3 regions of the Mesorhizobium sp. WSM4832 genome follow, and region 2 is predicted to be linked to each of the others. Evidence: predicted binding sites of a transcription regulator. Region 2 holds the regulator's gene; each other region holds the start of a gene.
The links. Region 2 encodes LexA, which represses DNA repair genes until DNA is damaged. Its sites were predicted from a motif close to TGTTCNNNNTGTGTTCNG; they were not measured.
Positions count from the first base shown of each region.

Region 1: recA (recombinase RecA) is a predicted target of LexA. The motif match lies at 1,802-1,819, and genes of this name have one in related genera.
Region 3: parE (DNA topoisomerase IV subunit B) is a predicted target of LexA. The motif match lies at 2,722-2,739, and genes of this name have one in related genera.

Region 1 covers NZ_JBVVQH010000003.1:29,381-34,484, forward strand. Annotated here, with positions in the region: gene AC0L2L_RS05345 (pseudouridine-5'-phosphate glycosidase) at 1-614, opposite strand, end outside; gene AC0L2L_RS05350 (carbohydrate kinase family protein) at 657-1,595, opposite strand; gene recA (recombinase RecA) at 1,877-2,974, shown strand; gene alaS (alanine--tRNA ligase) at 3,296-5,104, shown strand, end outside.
Region 2 covers NZ_JBVVQH010000003.1:235,121-240,224, forward strand. Annotated here, with positions in the region: gene AC0L2L_RS06380 (ComEC/Rec2 family competence protein) at 1-2,108, shown strand, start outside; gene lexA (transcriptional repressor LexA) at 2,112-2,846, opposite strand; gene kynU (kynureninase) at 3,299-4,546, shown strand; gene AC0L2L_RS06395 (alpha/beta hydrolase) at 4,607-5,104, shown strand, end outside.
Region 3 covers NZ_JBVVQH010000024.1:18,086-23,189, forward strand. Annotated here, with positions in the region: gene AC0L2L_RS27665 (hypothetical protein) at 1-156, opposite strand, end outside; gene AC0L2L_RS27670 (type II and III secretion system protein family protein) at 161-1,528, opposite strand; gene cpaB (Flp pilus assembly protein CpaB) at 1,636-2,550, opposite strand; gene parE (DNA topoisomerase IV subunit B) at 2,805-4,859, shown strand; gene AC0L2L_RS27685 (FUSC family protein) at 4,899-5,104, shown strand, end outside.

The DNA of each region.
Region 1 (5,104 bases), 210 kb from region 2:
AATGGCGCGCGGAAGGGCGACTGCCTGGACCAGAAGGCGGGCATCGTCTCGCAGCCATGGCCGATCACCGGCACACCGCGCGTTTCCAGCACTTCCAGCGTCTTTTCGATATCGAGGATCGCCTTGGCGCCGGCCGAGACGACGATGACCGGCGTGCGCGCCAGTTCGTCGAGGTCGGCCGAGATGTCGAAGCTTTTTTCGGCGCCCTTGTGGACGCCGCCGATGCCGCCGGTGGCGAACACTCTTATGCCGGCCATATGCGCCGCGATCATGGTCGCCGCCACCGTGGTGCCGCCGGTCCGGCCCTGCGCGACGGCAAAGCCGATATCGGCGCGCGACAGCTTCATGGCATCGCCGGTCATGGCGAGCGATTCGCGCTCGCCATCGGACAGGCCGATCTTGATGCGGCCATCGACCACGGCGATCGTCGCCGGCACCGCGCCGCCGTCGATGATGATCTGCTCGACCTTGGCGGCCATCGCGCCATTGTCGGGGTAGGGCATGCCGTGGGTGATGATGGTGCTTTCCAGCGCCACCAAGGGCCGGCCGGCGGCAAGCGCTTCCGCCACGGGCGGATGGATGTCGACGAAGGGGCGGGCGGTCTGCGGCGTCATGGCTGTCTCCGAGCGAAAAGTTTGCTTCGGCTTATTGGTGCCCTATGCCACTTCCCGCGGCTCCGGCACAAGGGCAAGCGCCTGCGTAAAATTGCCCGTCGTGAAGGATGGCACGGCCTCGGGGCTCTCGATGGCGAGCATTGCCGCCGCAACGCCTTCACGCAGCGCGGCGCGCAGCGGCAGGCCGCGCAGCAAGGCAGCGACCGTTGCGCCGGTCAGCGCGTCGCCGGCGCCGGTCACGTCGGCGACCTTGCGTGGCGCCGGCGGATCGATTTCGAACATGCCGGTGTCGTCGAAGCCCAGCACCACAGCGCTGCCGGCCGTCACGACGCCGGCGTTCAGGCCGGCCTGCCTGAGCCGATGGACAAGGGTTTCGCCGGATGGCTCGGCGCCGACCAGCGCGGCAGCTTCGCGGCGGTTCATGAAAAGCAGCGACAGATCGTTAAGCAGCGGCGCCAGCCGAACGACCTTGGCCGGCGACACGGCGATGGCGAAGACCGGCCGGCCGCCGGCGAGCGCCAGCAGGCGTTCCAGCGCCGCCGTCGGCAGGTTGGCGTCGCACAGGATCGCGTCGGCGGCGGCGATTGCCTCGCGCACCTTGGCGCGGCGGATCTGCTTGGGGAAGGCAAGATCGTAGAGCGCCATGTCGGCCAGCCCGACGATCAATTCGCCGTCTGCGTCGATCAGCGCCGTGTAGCTTGGCGTCGTACGATCGAGAAAGACGACCGAGAGGTCCACTATTCCGGCGCTGTCGATCGCCGAGGCGACCGTGTCCGCCGCAGCGTCGCCGCCGCGCACCGAGATCAGCGAGGCCGACACGCCGCGCCTGACCACGCTGCGCAGCGCGTTGAACACGACGCCGCCGACATCCTCGCGCATGATGCCCGGGTTGGAAGCCGCGGGCACATAGGCGCTCGAGACCTGGCCGCGCCGGTCGATATGGGCGCCGCCCAGCGCCAGGATATTCGGGGATCTCGGCATGTGGGATCAGTGACTTTCGTTGATTGTGCGGCTGCGCACACTAGGTTTCCGTGCATCGCTCGGCAATCGCAGCCGCGATTCGGGCGGGCTGATATCGAAATCTTTTCAGGACCAGTGGCCCTGCTCCACCCTAGCCCTGGTGAGACAAAAATAGAACAAATCCAGATATTGATTGTTTTTCAGTTGGTTGTAGCCCCTTGCCAAATGAGAACAAAAAAGGTACAAAACAACAGGGATCACGGATTGTCCGGCCTTCATTGACGACCAAGGGGTGATGTATCATGGCTCAGAATACTTTGCGGCTTGTAGAGGATAAGGCAGTGGACAAATCAAAGGCTCTGGATGCGGCGCTGTCGCAAATCGAGCGCGCCTTCGGCAAGGGCTCGATCATGCGGCTCGGCGCCAACGAGCAGGTTGTCGAGATCGAAACCGTGCCGACGGGATCGCTCGGCCTCGACATCGCGCTCGGCGTCGGCGGCCTGCCGCGCGGCCGCATCATCGAAATCTACGGGCCGGAAAGTTCGGGCAAGACGACGCTGGCGCTGCACACGGTTGCGGAAGCCCAGAAGAAGGGCGGCATCTGCGCCTTCGTCGATGCCGAGCACGCGCTCGATCCGGTCTATGCCCGCAAGCTCGGCGTCGACCTCGAGAACCTGCTGATCTCGCAACCCGACACCGGCGAGCAGGCGCTGGAAATCTGCGACACGCTGGTGCGCTCCGGCGCCATCGACGTTCTGGTCGTCGACTCCGTCGCGGCGCTGACGCCGCGCGCCGAAATCGAAGGCGAGATGGGCGATTCGCTGCCCGGTCTTCAAGCTCGTTTGATGAGCCAGGCGCTGCGCAAGCTGACCGCCTCGATCTCGCGCTCCAACACCATGGTCATCTTCATCAACCAGATCCGCATGAAGATCGGCGTCATGTTCGGCTCGCCCGAGACGACCACCGGCGGCAATGCGCTGAAATTCTACGCCTCGGTGCGCCTCGATATCCGCCGCATCGGTTCGGTCAAGGACCGCGACGAGGTCGTCGGCAACCAGACCCGCGTCAAGGTGGTCAAGAACAAGCTGGCCCCGCCCTTCAAGGTGGTCGAGTTCGACATCATGTATGGCGAGGGCGTGTCGAAGACCGGCGAGCTCGTCGATCTCGGGGTCAAGGCCGGAGTGGTCGAGAAGTCGGGCGCCTGGTTCTCCTACAATTCGCAGCGCCTCGGCCAGGGTCGCGAGAACGCAAAACTGTTCCTGCGCGACAATCCCGACACGGCACGCGAGATCGAGCTGGCGCTCAGGCAGAATGCCGGACTGATCGCCGAGAAATTCCTCGAGAACGGCGGTTCCGAAGGCGGTGACGACGGTTTCGAGGACGAAGCCGGCGCCATGTAGGACCGAGCAATTCCAGGAAAGTGTTGAGCGGTTTTCCGCCCGGAATTGCGGTGGTTGGCCGGAGTTTGGCCACAATTCAGGTATATTAAGTTATGCTTATGTAACCGAGTTCTTTAGTACTGCGTTCCGAGCCGCCGGCCTTCGTGCCGGCGGTTTGCGTTTTGGGGGCGAGGATAGACCTGTCCGGCCCGCGGATTGGTCCAACTCCGTCTTTCTGGACAGGGTGAAGAGCTACGGCTAAAAGGCCCATCTATCTTCTGAAACATGAAAGCCCATCAGCCGCCGGCAGCGCCGGCGGTTCTCGCGAAAAGGCAGTGTGCAATGAGTGGCGTGAACGACATCCGGTCGACATTCCTCGACTACTTCCGCAAGGAGGGCCACGAGATCGTCGCCTCCAGCCCGCTGGTGCCGCGTAACGATCCGACGCTGATGTTCACCAACGCCGGCATGGTGCAGTTCAAGAACGTCTTCACCGGCCTGGAGAAGCGTCCCTATTCGCGTGCCTCGACTGCGCAGAAGAGCGTGCGCGCCGGCGGCAAGCACAACGACCTCGACAATGTCGGCTACACCGCGCGCCACCTGACCTTCTTCGAGATGCTCGGAAATTTCTCGTTCGGCGACTACTTCAAGGAACGCGCGATCGAGCTTGCCTGGAACCTGATCACCAAGGAATTCGGCTTGCCGAAGGACAAGTTGCTGGTCACCGTCTATCACACGGACGACGAGGCGGCGGCTTACTGGAAGAAGATCGCCGGCTTCTCCGACGACCGCATCATCCGCATCCCGACCTCCGACAATTTCTGGGCAATGGGCGATACCGGTCCGTGCGGCCCGTGCTCGGAAATCTTCATCGACCGCGGCGAGCATATCTGGGGCGGTCCGCCCGGCAGCCCGGAAGAGGACGGCGACCGGTTTCTCGAATTCTGGAACCTGGTGTTCATGCAGTATGAGCAGGTGACCAAGGACGAGCGCATCGACCTGCCGCGCCCGTCGATCGACACCGGCATGGGCCTGGAGCGCATGGCGTCCATCCTACAAGGGGTGGAGAGCGTCTTCGAGACAGATTTGTTCCGCCATCTGATCGACGCTGCGTCCTCCGCGCTCGGCCAAGGTCCAAGCCAGGAGAATGTGGGATCGTATCGCGTGATCGCGGATCACCTGCGCTCGTCTTCCTTCCTGGTCGCCGACGGCGTGCTGCCCTCCAACGAAGGCCGTGGCTACGTGCTGCGCCGCATCATGCGCCGCGCGATGCGCCATGCGCAGCTGCTTGGCGCCAAGGAGCCGCTGATGTGGCAACTGGTGCCGGCGCTGGTGCGCGAGATGGGCCAGGCCTATCCCGAGCTGGTGCGCGGCGAGGCGCTGATCACCGAGACGCTGAAGCTCGAGGAAACCCGCTTCCGCAAGACGCTGGTGCGTGGCCTTGGGCTGCTTTCGGACGCCACGGAGACGCTGCATGCCGGGGACATGCTGGACGGCGAGACGGCCTTCAAGCTCTACGACACCTATGGCTTCCCGCTCGACTTGACGCAGGATGCGCTGCGCCAGCGCAATATCTCGGTCGATATCGCCGGCTTCACCGACGCGATGGAGCGGCAGAAGACCGAGGCGCGCGCGCATTGGGCGGGTTCCGGCGAGGCGGCGACCGAGACCGTATGGTTCTCGGTGCGCGAAAAGACCGGCGCGACCGAGTTCCTCGGCTACGAGACCGAGCAGGCGGAAGGCATCGTCCAGGCACTGGTCAAGGACGGCAAGACCGTCGAAAGCGCGAACCTCGGCGAAGCTGTCGCCGTGGTCGTCAACCAGACGCCGTTCTACGGCGAATCCGGCGGCCAGATGGGCGATACCGGCGTGATCTCCGGCGACGGCTTCTCGATCGAGGTTTCCGACACGCAGAAGAAGGCCGACGGCTTGTTCGTGCATCTGGGCAAGGTGGCTAAAGGCACGGTGAAGACGGGCGCTGCCGTCGAGCTCAAGGTCGATCATGCACGCCGCTCGAAGCTGCGCGCCAACCACTCCGCGACGCACCTCATCCACGAGGCGCTGCGCGAGGTGCTGGGCACCCATGTCGCGCAGAAGGGCTCGCTGGTCGCGCCCGACCGCCTGCGCTTCGACATCTCGCACAACAAGCCG
Region 2 (5,104 bases):
TTGCTGCGGTGGCTCTGATGGCTGTCTGCGCGGCGATCTCGCGTTCCCGGCAGAGAACGCACCTTGTCTTCATGGCAACCCTTTTGTGTGCCCTGGGCTTTCTCGCGGCCAAGGTGGAGACCTGGCGGATGGCGACGCCGATGCTGGGGTCCGAAATCCAGACGCGGCTGACGGGCCGCCTTGTCACCGCCGAGGCGATGGCCAATGGCCGTGTCCGACTGACCATCGATCTCATGTCCACGGCACATCCGACGCTGCGCTATGCGCCGGCTCGCGTCAGGTTGTCGGCGCGCAAGATCCCGCCCGACATGACAGCGGGGTCGATGCTGACCGGCTACGCCAAGCTGCTGCCGGCGACGGGCCCGGTCCGGCCTGACAGCTACGACTTTTCCTTCGACAGCTATTTCACCGGCATCGGCGGCAGCGGCTTTTTCCTGGGCGATCCAAAGCTGATTGCGCCGACCTCGATTGCGCCAACAGGGGCGCCGTTCGGCGCGCGCATCGCATCGGCCATAGAAAACGCGCGTGAAGGGATCGCCGACCACATCAGGGATACCATCGGCGGTTCCGAAAGTGAGATTGCAGCAGCACTGATCGTCGGCGTGCGCGCCGGCATTCCGGAAGAAATCAACGAGTCGATGCGACGCACCGGTATCTATCACATCATCTCGATCTCCGGCCTGCACATGGCGCTGGTCGCCGGCACGATCATGGTCCTGCTGCGCGGCGCCTTCGCGCTGTTTCCGGATTTCTCGTCGCGCCGGCCGGTGAAGAAATATGCCGCTGGAATCGCGCTTATCTCGATCGCCGCTTACCTGGTGATCTCCGGCATCGTGGTGGCGGCCGAGCGAAGTTTTATCATGCTGGCGGTCATGCTGGTCGCCGTGCTCTTCGACCGCACGGCGCTGACGATGCGCAACCTGGCGATCTCGGCCATCGCCGTCATCCTGGTCTCGCCGCACGAGGTGGTCGGTCCGAGCTTCCAGATGTCTTTTGCCGCCACAGCGGCGCTCGTCGGTGCCTATGCCGGCTTCGCCGACTATCGCGCCGGCAAAACGACCGCGCCGCCGGTAAAGCGTTCGTTCCTCGGGTTCATATCGCGGAAACTGGCGGTTGGAGTGGGCGCCGCCGCCATAACATCGCTCATCGCGGGCAGCGCGACATTGCTGTTCGCGATCTGGCACTTCCAGCGGGTGTCACCGCTCAGCCTGCTGGCCAATCTGGCGGTCATGCCGATCGTCTCGCTGGTTGTCATGCCGTTCGCCGTGTTGAGCGCGCTGGCGATGCCCTTCGGCTTCGACGGTCCTTTTCTCTATGTGATGGGCAAGGGCCTGACGGCGATGATCGCCATTTCAGCGTGGATTTCCGAGCGCTCACCGGTCGATGCCGTCGGGTTGATCTCGATCCAGTCGGTGCTGCTGGCGACGATCGCGCTGGTCATCGCTACCATGGCCACCACCTGGCTCAGATTGGCAGCCATGCCGTTCGCGCTCGCTGCCCTGATGGTCATCCCGCATGTCCGAACGCCGGACGTGCTTATCTCGGAGGATGCGCATCTGGTGGCAATGCCGATCGGCGCCGGCGAGCTCGCCGTCAACCGCGCACGCTCCAATGAGTTCACCACGGACAATTGGAAGCGGGCGCTGAAGGCCGAAGCAATTGTGCCGCCGGAGACATTTTCCAAAGACGCTCTCGACATCGCCGATCCCGTCGACCTGCCGCCTGGCTCGCCCTTCTACTGCACAGGCGACCTGTGCATCGGCCGGCATCCTTCCGGGGCGATCGTCGCACTAGTCGAAAACCGCGACAGCGCCCGTCCGGCCTGCGGCTTTGCCGACCTCATCGTCATCAACGACGCCACAGCCTACAATCCCTGCCGCGATCCGCGTGTGCTTGTCGTCACCAAGCGCCAGCTGGCGCGTGACGGCAGTGCGGCCGTCTTCTTCGACCCGCAATCGGCAACCGCGCGTCCAAACGTTCGCTACGCGGTCGAGAAGCCATACCGGCCCTGGCACGAGCAACGCAAATACACCCGCGAGGCGAGGGGCCTGCCGCCTTACAAAAAACCCGAGAGGACGGAAGCGAAGTCTTCGCCACCAGCCCAATAGATTTCAGTAGCGGCGGATAAGCCCGACGAGCTTGCCTTGGACCTTGACCCGGTCGGGCCCAAAGATGCGGGTCTCGTAGGCCGGATTGGCGGCCTCGAGCGCGATCGAGGCGCCCTTGCGGCGGAAGCGCTTGAGCGTCGCTTCCTCGTCGTCGACCAGCGCCACCACGATCTCGCCCGGGCTTGCCGTGTTGGCATTGCGGATGATGACGGTGTCGCCGTCGAAGATGCCGGCCTCGATCATCGAGTCGCCCTTGACCTCCAACGCATAATGCTCGCCGCCCATGATCATATCCGGCGGCACGGTGATCGAATGCGTCTGGTGCTGGATTGCGTCTATCGGCACGCCGGCGGCGATGCGGCCCATCACCGGAATCGATACGGCCGAAACAGCGTCGTCGTCATTGCTGGGCATCGGCGTACGCGAGGTGGTTGCCGGCTTGAGCTGACGGCCGAGATTGCCTTGGCCGCCCTGGATGACGCTCGGCGAAAACTTCCTCGCGGCATTCAGGCCAGGCGCGATCGAGTCGGGCAGCCGCAGCACTTCAAGCGCGCGCGCCCGGTTTGGCAGCCGGCGAATGAAGCCGCGTTCCTCCAGCGCCGTAATCAGCCGATGGATACCAGACTTCGAGGCAAGGTCGAGCGCCTCCTTCATCTCGTCGAAAGATGGAGGAATCCCGCTCTCCTTCAGACGTTCATGGATGAACATCAGGAGTTCATGTTGTTTGCGCGTCAGCATTGGCGGCCCCCATGGGTTCTCAAACCAGAATCAGAAAAACAAACCCAGAACAAACACTATCTGTTCCAGTTGTGTTCCGCAACCGTTTAAAGTTTAATGAATTTGTTAAGGTTGCCGAAACAATGTTGCATCCAGTGGCGGCGTGGCCGCCGCGCGCCGGGCGGCGGTATTGATTCCGCTCGATTTTGCGGCCCATCCTTAAGCTGGAACAAGAGGCGGCACCATCACGAAAGTGCCGGGTGGGGTCGCGCCGGCTCCTCGTTGCGCGTTCTGCACCGTGAACGAAACGAACCCAAAATGCCAACCTGGCGATGATTCCGGTCCCTGGTCTTCGCCGTCTATGGACCAGCTAACATAGGACGAAAGGTTCTTGCCCTGGCGCCGGCGGTGGTGAGACAACCGCCCTTGGCCGGCCGTGAGCGGCGCCGGGTCGAAATGGAGGCGGTGGCACAATGATGGGAATTCCCGATCTCGCTGACGTCGAGGCGATGGATGCCGCGGATCCGCTGCGCGCCATGCGCGGTCGCTTCGTCTTGCCTGAGGGCGTTATATACCTCGACGGCAATTCTCTGGGCGCTGCTTCGATCAACGTCTTCAGCGAGATCGAGACGGCCACGAAGCAGGAATGGGCGCGAGACCTCATCCGCGCCTGGAACACCGCTGGTTGGTTCGACATGCCTGTGGAGCTCGGCGACCGGCTCGGGCGTCTGATCGGCGCCGCGCCGGGCCAGAGCGTGGTGTGCGACACGACCTCGATCAACATCTACAAGGTCCTGCATGCGGCACTCGCAATGCGTCCCGAGCGCTCGGTGATCGTTGCCGAGGGCGACAGCTTCCCGACCGACCTCTACATGGCCGAAGGGGTGGCCTCGACGCGGCCCGGCACGGTGCTGCGGCTCGAAGGTGTCGATGCCGCGACGATCGAGGAACTGGTCGACGATCGTGTCGCAGTCATCCTGGTAAACCACGTCAACTACAAGTCCGGCCGGCTGCGCGACATGGCGGCGCTGACGCGCAAGGCCCATGAGGCCGGTGCGCTGATTGTCTGGGATCTCTGCCACACGGCCGGTGCCCTGCCGGTGGATCTCGACGGCTCGAATGCCGATTTCGCCATAGGCTGCACGTACAAATATCTTAATGGCGGACCGGGAGCGCCGGCCTTCATCTACGCCGCGAACCGCCACCATGGCGACATTCGCCAGCCGCTCAGTGGCTGGTGGGGCCATGCCAGGCCGTTCGCGTTCGAGCAGGGCTATGCCGCCGGCGCGGGCATCCGGCGGTTCCTGTGCGGAACGCAGCCGGTGCTGTCGATGCGGGCGCTGAAAGGAGCGCTGGATCTCTGGGACGAAGTCGAGATGACGGCTGTGCGCGAGAAAAGCATCGCGCTGACGGACCTGTTCATTCGGCTTGTCGAAGCCAAATGCGGCGCCTTCGGTCTCGAACTGGAAAGCCCGCGCCGCGGCGCCGAGCGCGGCAGCCAGGTGTCGTTTGCCCATCCGCATGGCTACCAGGTGATGCGCGCCTTGATCGAGCGCGGCGTGATCGGCGATTTCCGCGCGCCGTCGACCGTTCGTTTCGGCTTCACGCCGCTTTATATCGGCTACCGGGATGTCTGGGATGCCGTCGACGTGCTGGAAGACATCTTGCGCACCGGCGCCTGGCGAGAAGCACGCTTCGCCGTCAAAACAGCTGTTACCTGACTTTGAAATCGGCGATGCAATCAAAAGCCATTCAATATTGACCTGACCGCGGAGGGACTGGTGCTGGGACACCGCATTGTCGACTGGGACAACGCCTATGCAAACGGCGCCAATATCGCCGGCGGCGACCGTTGGCCGGCGGCCTGGGATGGCCCGGCTCAGGCATTTCGCGAAAAGCTGCTAGCGCAGGGCAGGGCGCGGCTCGATATCGTCTATGGCGAAGCGCCGCGCAGCCGGCTCGATCTGTTTCTCCCGCCTGCCGCGCCAAAGGGGCTCGTTGTGTTCGTCCACGGCGGCTACTGGATGGAGTCGGACAGGAGTTCCTGGTCGCATCTGGCAGGAGGCGCGGTCGGACGTGGCTTCGCCGTAGCCATGCCCTCCTACACACTTTGCCCGGAGATCAGGATCAGCGGCATTGTCGGTGAAGCCGCGGCTGCGATCGAGAAGGCGTCAGCCATGGTCGATGGTCCGCTGATGCTGGCCGGGCACTCGGCCGGCGGACATCTCGCCAGCCGCATGGTGACCGCGACCTCACCGCTATCATCCGATGTGGCGCGC
Region 3 (5,104 bases), on a different contig from region 2:
ACCGTACTTCCAGGGATCGACCATCTGCATGGCCGTGTTGGCCGCCTGCGCGTTGCCGACGCCAGGCGTCACCCCTTCGGTGCGCACATAGTCGTCGCTGGTGCAGCCGCTGGCGAACCCGGTCAGCAATAGAACAGTCCAAAGGGCGGTGCGCATGGCCTTAGTCCTTCGGCAAATCGAGGAAGTGGCCGGACGTGCTGGCGGCCACCGGGCGGGCGGCGCTGCCGTCGGCCAGCGCCACCGGACGCTTCGGCGCCGAGGCGTCCACCTCGTCGGTGTTGTTGAGGAAATAGTCGGCGGGACTTGCCGGCTGGGTGCCATCGGTCGGCATGGCCATCTTCTTCGACGGATCGACCGGCTTGACCAGGTAAGGCGTGACGATGATCACCAGATCGGTCTCGCGGCGCTGGTAGGATTTCGAGGAAAACAGCGGACCGAGCACCGGCAGCCTGCCTATGCCCGGCACCCGCGATGTCGTGATGTCGTTCTGCGACTGAAGAAGACCGGCGATCATGAAGCTCTGGCCGTTCTTGAGGTCGACCGATGTCCTGGCTCGGCGCACGATGAAGGCCGGAATGGAAATGCCGCTGCTGACCTGGATGGAAGCAGACGGGTCGATCGAGGACACTTCCGGCGCGATGTCGAGGCTTACCAGCCCGTCCTTCAGCACCGTAGGCGTGAAATCCAGGCCGACGCCGTATTTCTTGTAGGTGACGCTGATCTTGCCATTCTCTTCGGAAACCGGGATCGGGAACTCGCCGCCGGCAAGGAAGCTCGCCGTCTGGCCTGAACGTGCAATCAGGTTCGGCTCCGCAAGCCGCCGCGCCAGACCGCGTTCCTCGAGCGCCTTGATGGCGATGTCGATTGACACGCCGTTCGACAGCAGGCTGCCGATAATCTCGCCTGTTCCGGCGGCCGTCAGATCTCCCCCGCCCGGGTTCAGCACGACTTTGCGGTTGCCGATGCCATAGGCGAAATTGGCTGCATATTTGGCGCCGAGATCCTGGCCGGCCTGGCGGTTGATCTCGACGAAGCGGACGTTGAGCTGCACCTGTTGCGAGGACGAGATGTTGACCGAGTTGATAACTTCCTCGTTGCCGGAAAAGCGCGACGCGATCTTGCTGGCCTTGTCGGCGGCGACCGCATCGTCGGCCTCGCCCGACAGCACGACGCGGCCGTTTGCCGAACCGACCTTGATCTTGGCGTCGGGCACGCTGGCGCGGATGGTGCTGGCCAGCTGGTCGGTGTCCAGCGTCACCTCGATATCGATGGTGCCGACTAGCTGCTTGTTCTGGTCGAACAGGGCGATACCGGTGGTGCCCAGATTGTTGCCCAGCACATAGAAGGACTTGTCGGTCAGCGGGTTGACGTTGGCTATCTCCGGATCGCCGATGACGATCTGGTAGAAGGCGGCGCTCGTCATGATCGTCTTCGGCTTGCCCTTGGCCACCTTGATCGAGCTGTTCTTGTTCGCCGAAACGTAGACGACATCGTTGTCCGCCCTTGCCGGCGCGGTGAAGCCAGGCATCGCCAGCAACGCCACCAGCGTGATCGCGCCGAGAAGGCGCCATCCTCCGGTCGTCCGAAATGCATCAAACCCAAACATCTTGCCCCGTCCCCGCCGGTCCCCACCGGCTATTGCTGCAGTTCCTGCGGCGGTTCCCGTGAGGGAACCTTGTATTCCTCGACCTTTTCGCCACGCGTCACGATCACTGTCTTGAATTTCGGCTCGTCCGATTCCTTGGTCACCGCATTGACCAGCGAGGCGGCGCTCGCCTGCGCGTTTGCGGCAACCGAACCGCCGAAGGACGAGATGGTCGTAAGCCCACTATTGCTGGCGGTTGCGTCCGCGGCCGACCGCAGAGACAACGACAGCGTGCCGACTGTGCGGGCAAGCGCCACTTTCTGCGCCCCTTCGTTGGTCACCTCGAGGGTGACGGAATTGGCGACCTGCGGCTCGGTCTTGCGCTCGTCGGCGCCTTGTCCGACCGAAAGCACCTTGGCGTCGGAGACGACGACCTCGGACGTGACCGTCGAGCCGGCAGCGCCCTGCGCATTCTTGGACACTTCCTGGATGTCCCCCGCGTCACGCGTCAGGACGACGTCGACGCGATCTCCCGGCGTGATGAAGCCGCCGACACCGGCGATCTCGTCGGTGCGGACGGTGACGGCCCGCATTCCCGCCGACAGCATATTGGAAAGCGTGGCGCGACCGTTCGGTCCCGACAGCTTGGTGAGCAGTACCGGCTCGTTGACCTCGATCGGCGACAGCACCACCCGGTTGCCGTCGGCAAGCAGCTTGTCGATGGTCGGGAAGGAGCCTTGCGGCAACGAATCCTGCGGCCACGGGATCTCGGCGAGTTGCGGCCGAGCGAGCTCCATGCCGTAGCGCAGCGGCGCTTGAGCCACCACGATGGTCTTGAACTCGATCTTGGGCTGCTGCGGCGCCGCGACGACCTTGACCTCGGGTTCGGCCCTTGCCTGGCTCTTGACCCAGAAGTCCGCCGCAAAGATCGAGATCGCGCCGAAGACGGCGGCGATGCCGATCATGGTTATGGCCCTGCCCCTCACAACGAAACCCCTGACGCCCGTGATCTTTTGTTAGTTGGGCTTCACGCTAGGCATCATTGTTAAAGAATCAGGAATACCGAGGCGCCCGGACCGCCCTATTTCGGCCGGCTTGGTTATCGAATGGTTTTGGAATAAGAGACAGTTTGATCCCTGAACGGAACAGGAACTCGTTCGCCCGCCAAAAGCGTGGCAGTATCGGCGAGTGATTCGCATTACCGGACGCTAGGCCCAGCATGGACGACAGCAACGACCTTTTCGGCAAGATGGAAAAGCCGGCGCAGCCGGTGCGCGCGCCGTCGCGCCCCGCCGATCCGCTCGTGCAGGCCGCCAAGCGTCCGGCCGCCGCCCGCGACGCCAGCGAAAGCTACAGCGCCGCCGATATCGAGGTGCTGGAAGGGCTCGAGCCGGTCCGACGCCGTCCAGGCATGTATATCGGCGGCACCGACGACAAGGCGATGCATCACCTGTTCGCCGAGGTCATCGACAATTCGATGGACGAGGCGGTGGCCGGCCACGCCACCTTCATCGACGTCGAACTCTCCGCCGACGGCTTCCTGACCGTCACCGACAATGGCCGCGGCATCCCGGTCGATCCGCATCCGAAGTTCAAGAAACCGGCGCTCGAAGTCATCATGACGACGCTGCATTCGGGCGGCAAGTTCGACTCGAAAGTCTATGAGACTTCCGGCGGCCTGCACGGCGTCGGCATTTCGGTCGTCAACGCGCTGTCGGACCACCTCGAGGTCGAAGTCGCGCGCGGCCGTCAGCTTTACCGCCAGCGTTTTTCGCGCGGCATCCCGGTCAGCGGTCTTGAGCATCTCGGCGAGGTCCACAACCGCCGCGGCACGAAGACCCGTTTCCATCCCGACGAGCAGATTTTCGGCAAGGGGGCCGCCTTCGAACCGGCGCGGCTTTACCGCATGACGCGCTCGAAAGCCTATCTGTTCGGGGGCGTCGAGATCCGCTGGACCTGCGATCCGTCGCTGATCAAGGAAAAGGACCAGACACCGGCCAAGGCCGAATTCCATTTCCCCGGCGGCCTGAAGGATTATCTCAAGGCGTCCCTCGGCGACGATTTCCAGGTCACGCGCGAGATTTTCGCTGGCAAGAGCGACAAGCAGGGCGGTCACGGTTCGCTGGAATGGGCCGTGACATGGTTCGGCGGCGATGGCTTCCTCAACTCCTACTGCAACACCATTCCGACCGCGGAAGGCGGCACGCATGAGGCCGGCTTCCGCAACGTTTTGACGCGCGGACTTCGCGCCTATGCCGACCTGATCGGCAACAAGCGCGCCTCGGTCATCACCACCGAGGACGTCATGATCTCGGCAGCGGGCATGCTGTCGGTGTTCATCCGCGAGCCTGAATTCGTCGGCCAGACCAAGGACAGGCTGGCGACGATCGAGGCGATGCGCATCGTCGAAAACGCCATCCGCGACCCGTTCGATCACTGGCTGGCGGACAATCCGCAAGAAGCCTCGAAGCTTCTCGAGTGGGTCATCGCGCGCGCCGACGAGCGCGTGCGGCGCCGCCAGGAGAAGGAAGTCTCGCGCAAGAGCGCGGTGCGCAAGCTGCGCCTTCCGGGCAAGCTCGCCGATTGCACGCAGAATGCCGCAGCCGGCGCCGAGATCTTCATCGTCGAGGGCGACTCCGCCGGCGGCTCGGCCAAGCAGGCGCGCGACCGCGCCAGCCAGGCGGTGCTGCCGCTGCGCGGCAAGATCCTCAACGTCGCCAGCGCCGGCAACGACAAGCTTGCCGCCAACCAGCAGATCTCCGACCTGATCCAGGCGCTCGGCTGCGGCACGCGCTCGAAATATCGCGATGAGGACCTGCGCTACGACCGCGTGATCATCATGACCGACGCCGACGTCGATGGCGCGCATATCGCGTCGCTGTTGATCACCTTCTTCTATCAGGAGATGCCGAACCTGATCCGCGGCGGCCATCTCTTCATGGCCGTGCCGCCGCTCTATTCGATCAGGCAAGGCGGCAAGGTCGGCTATGCCCGCGACGACGCGCACAAGGACGAGTTGCTGCGCACCGAATTCACCGGGCGCGGCAAGGTCGAGATCGGCCGCTTCAAGGGCCTCGGCGAGATGATGGCCGCACAGCTCAAGGAAACCACGATGGATCCAAGGAAGCGCACGCTTCTCAGGGTCGACGTGAGCGAGGCCGAGCAGGCGACCAAGGATGCCGTCGACGCGCTGATGGGCACCAAGCCCGAGGCGCGCTTCCGCTTCATCCAGGAGCGCGCCGAATTCGCCGAGACGGACGTGCTGGATATCTGATCGTCTGCTGGTCCATAACAGGCCGGTACGGAGACGATTGTGACCTGGACGCGGCTGAAAGAGCTTGTCGAGACACCGTTAAGCGGTCTGACGCAGCCGACCCGTTCGGACTGGATTTTCGCCCTGCGCACGGTTTCGGCCGGGCTGATCGCGCTTCTTGCCGCCTACGCGCTGAAACTCGACCATCCGCAATGGGCGATGATGACGGTGTTCATCGTCGCGCAGCCGGTGGCCGGCATGGTGCT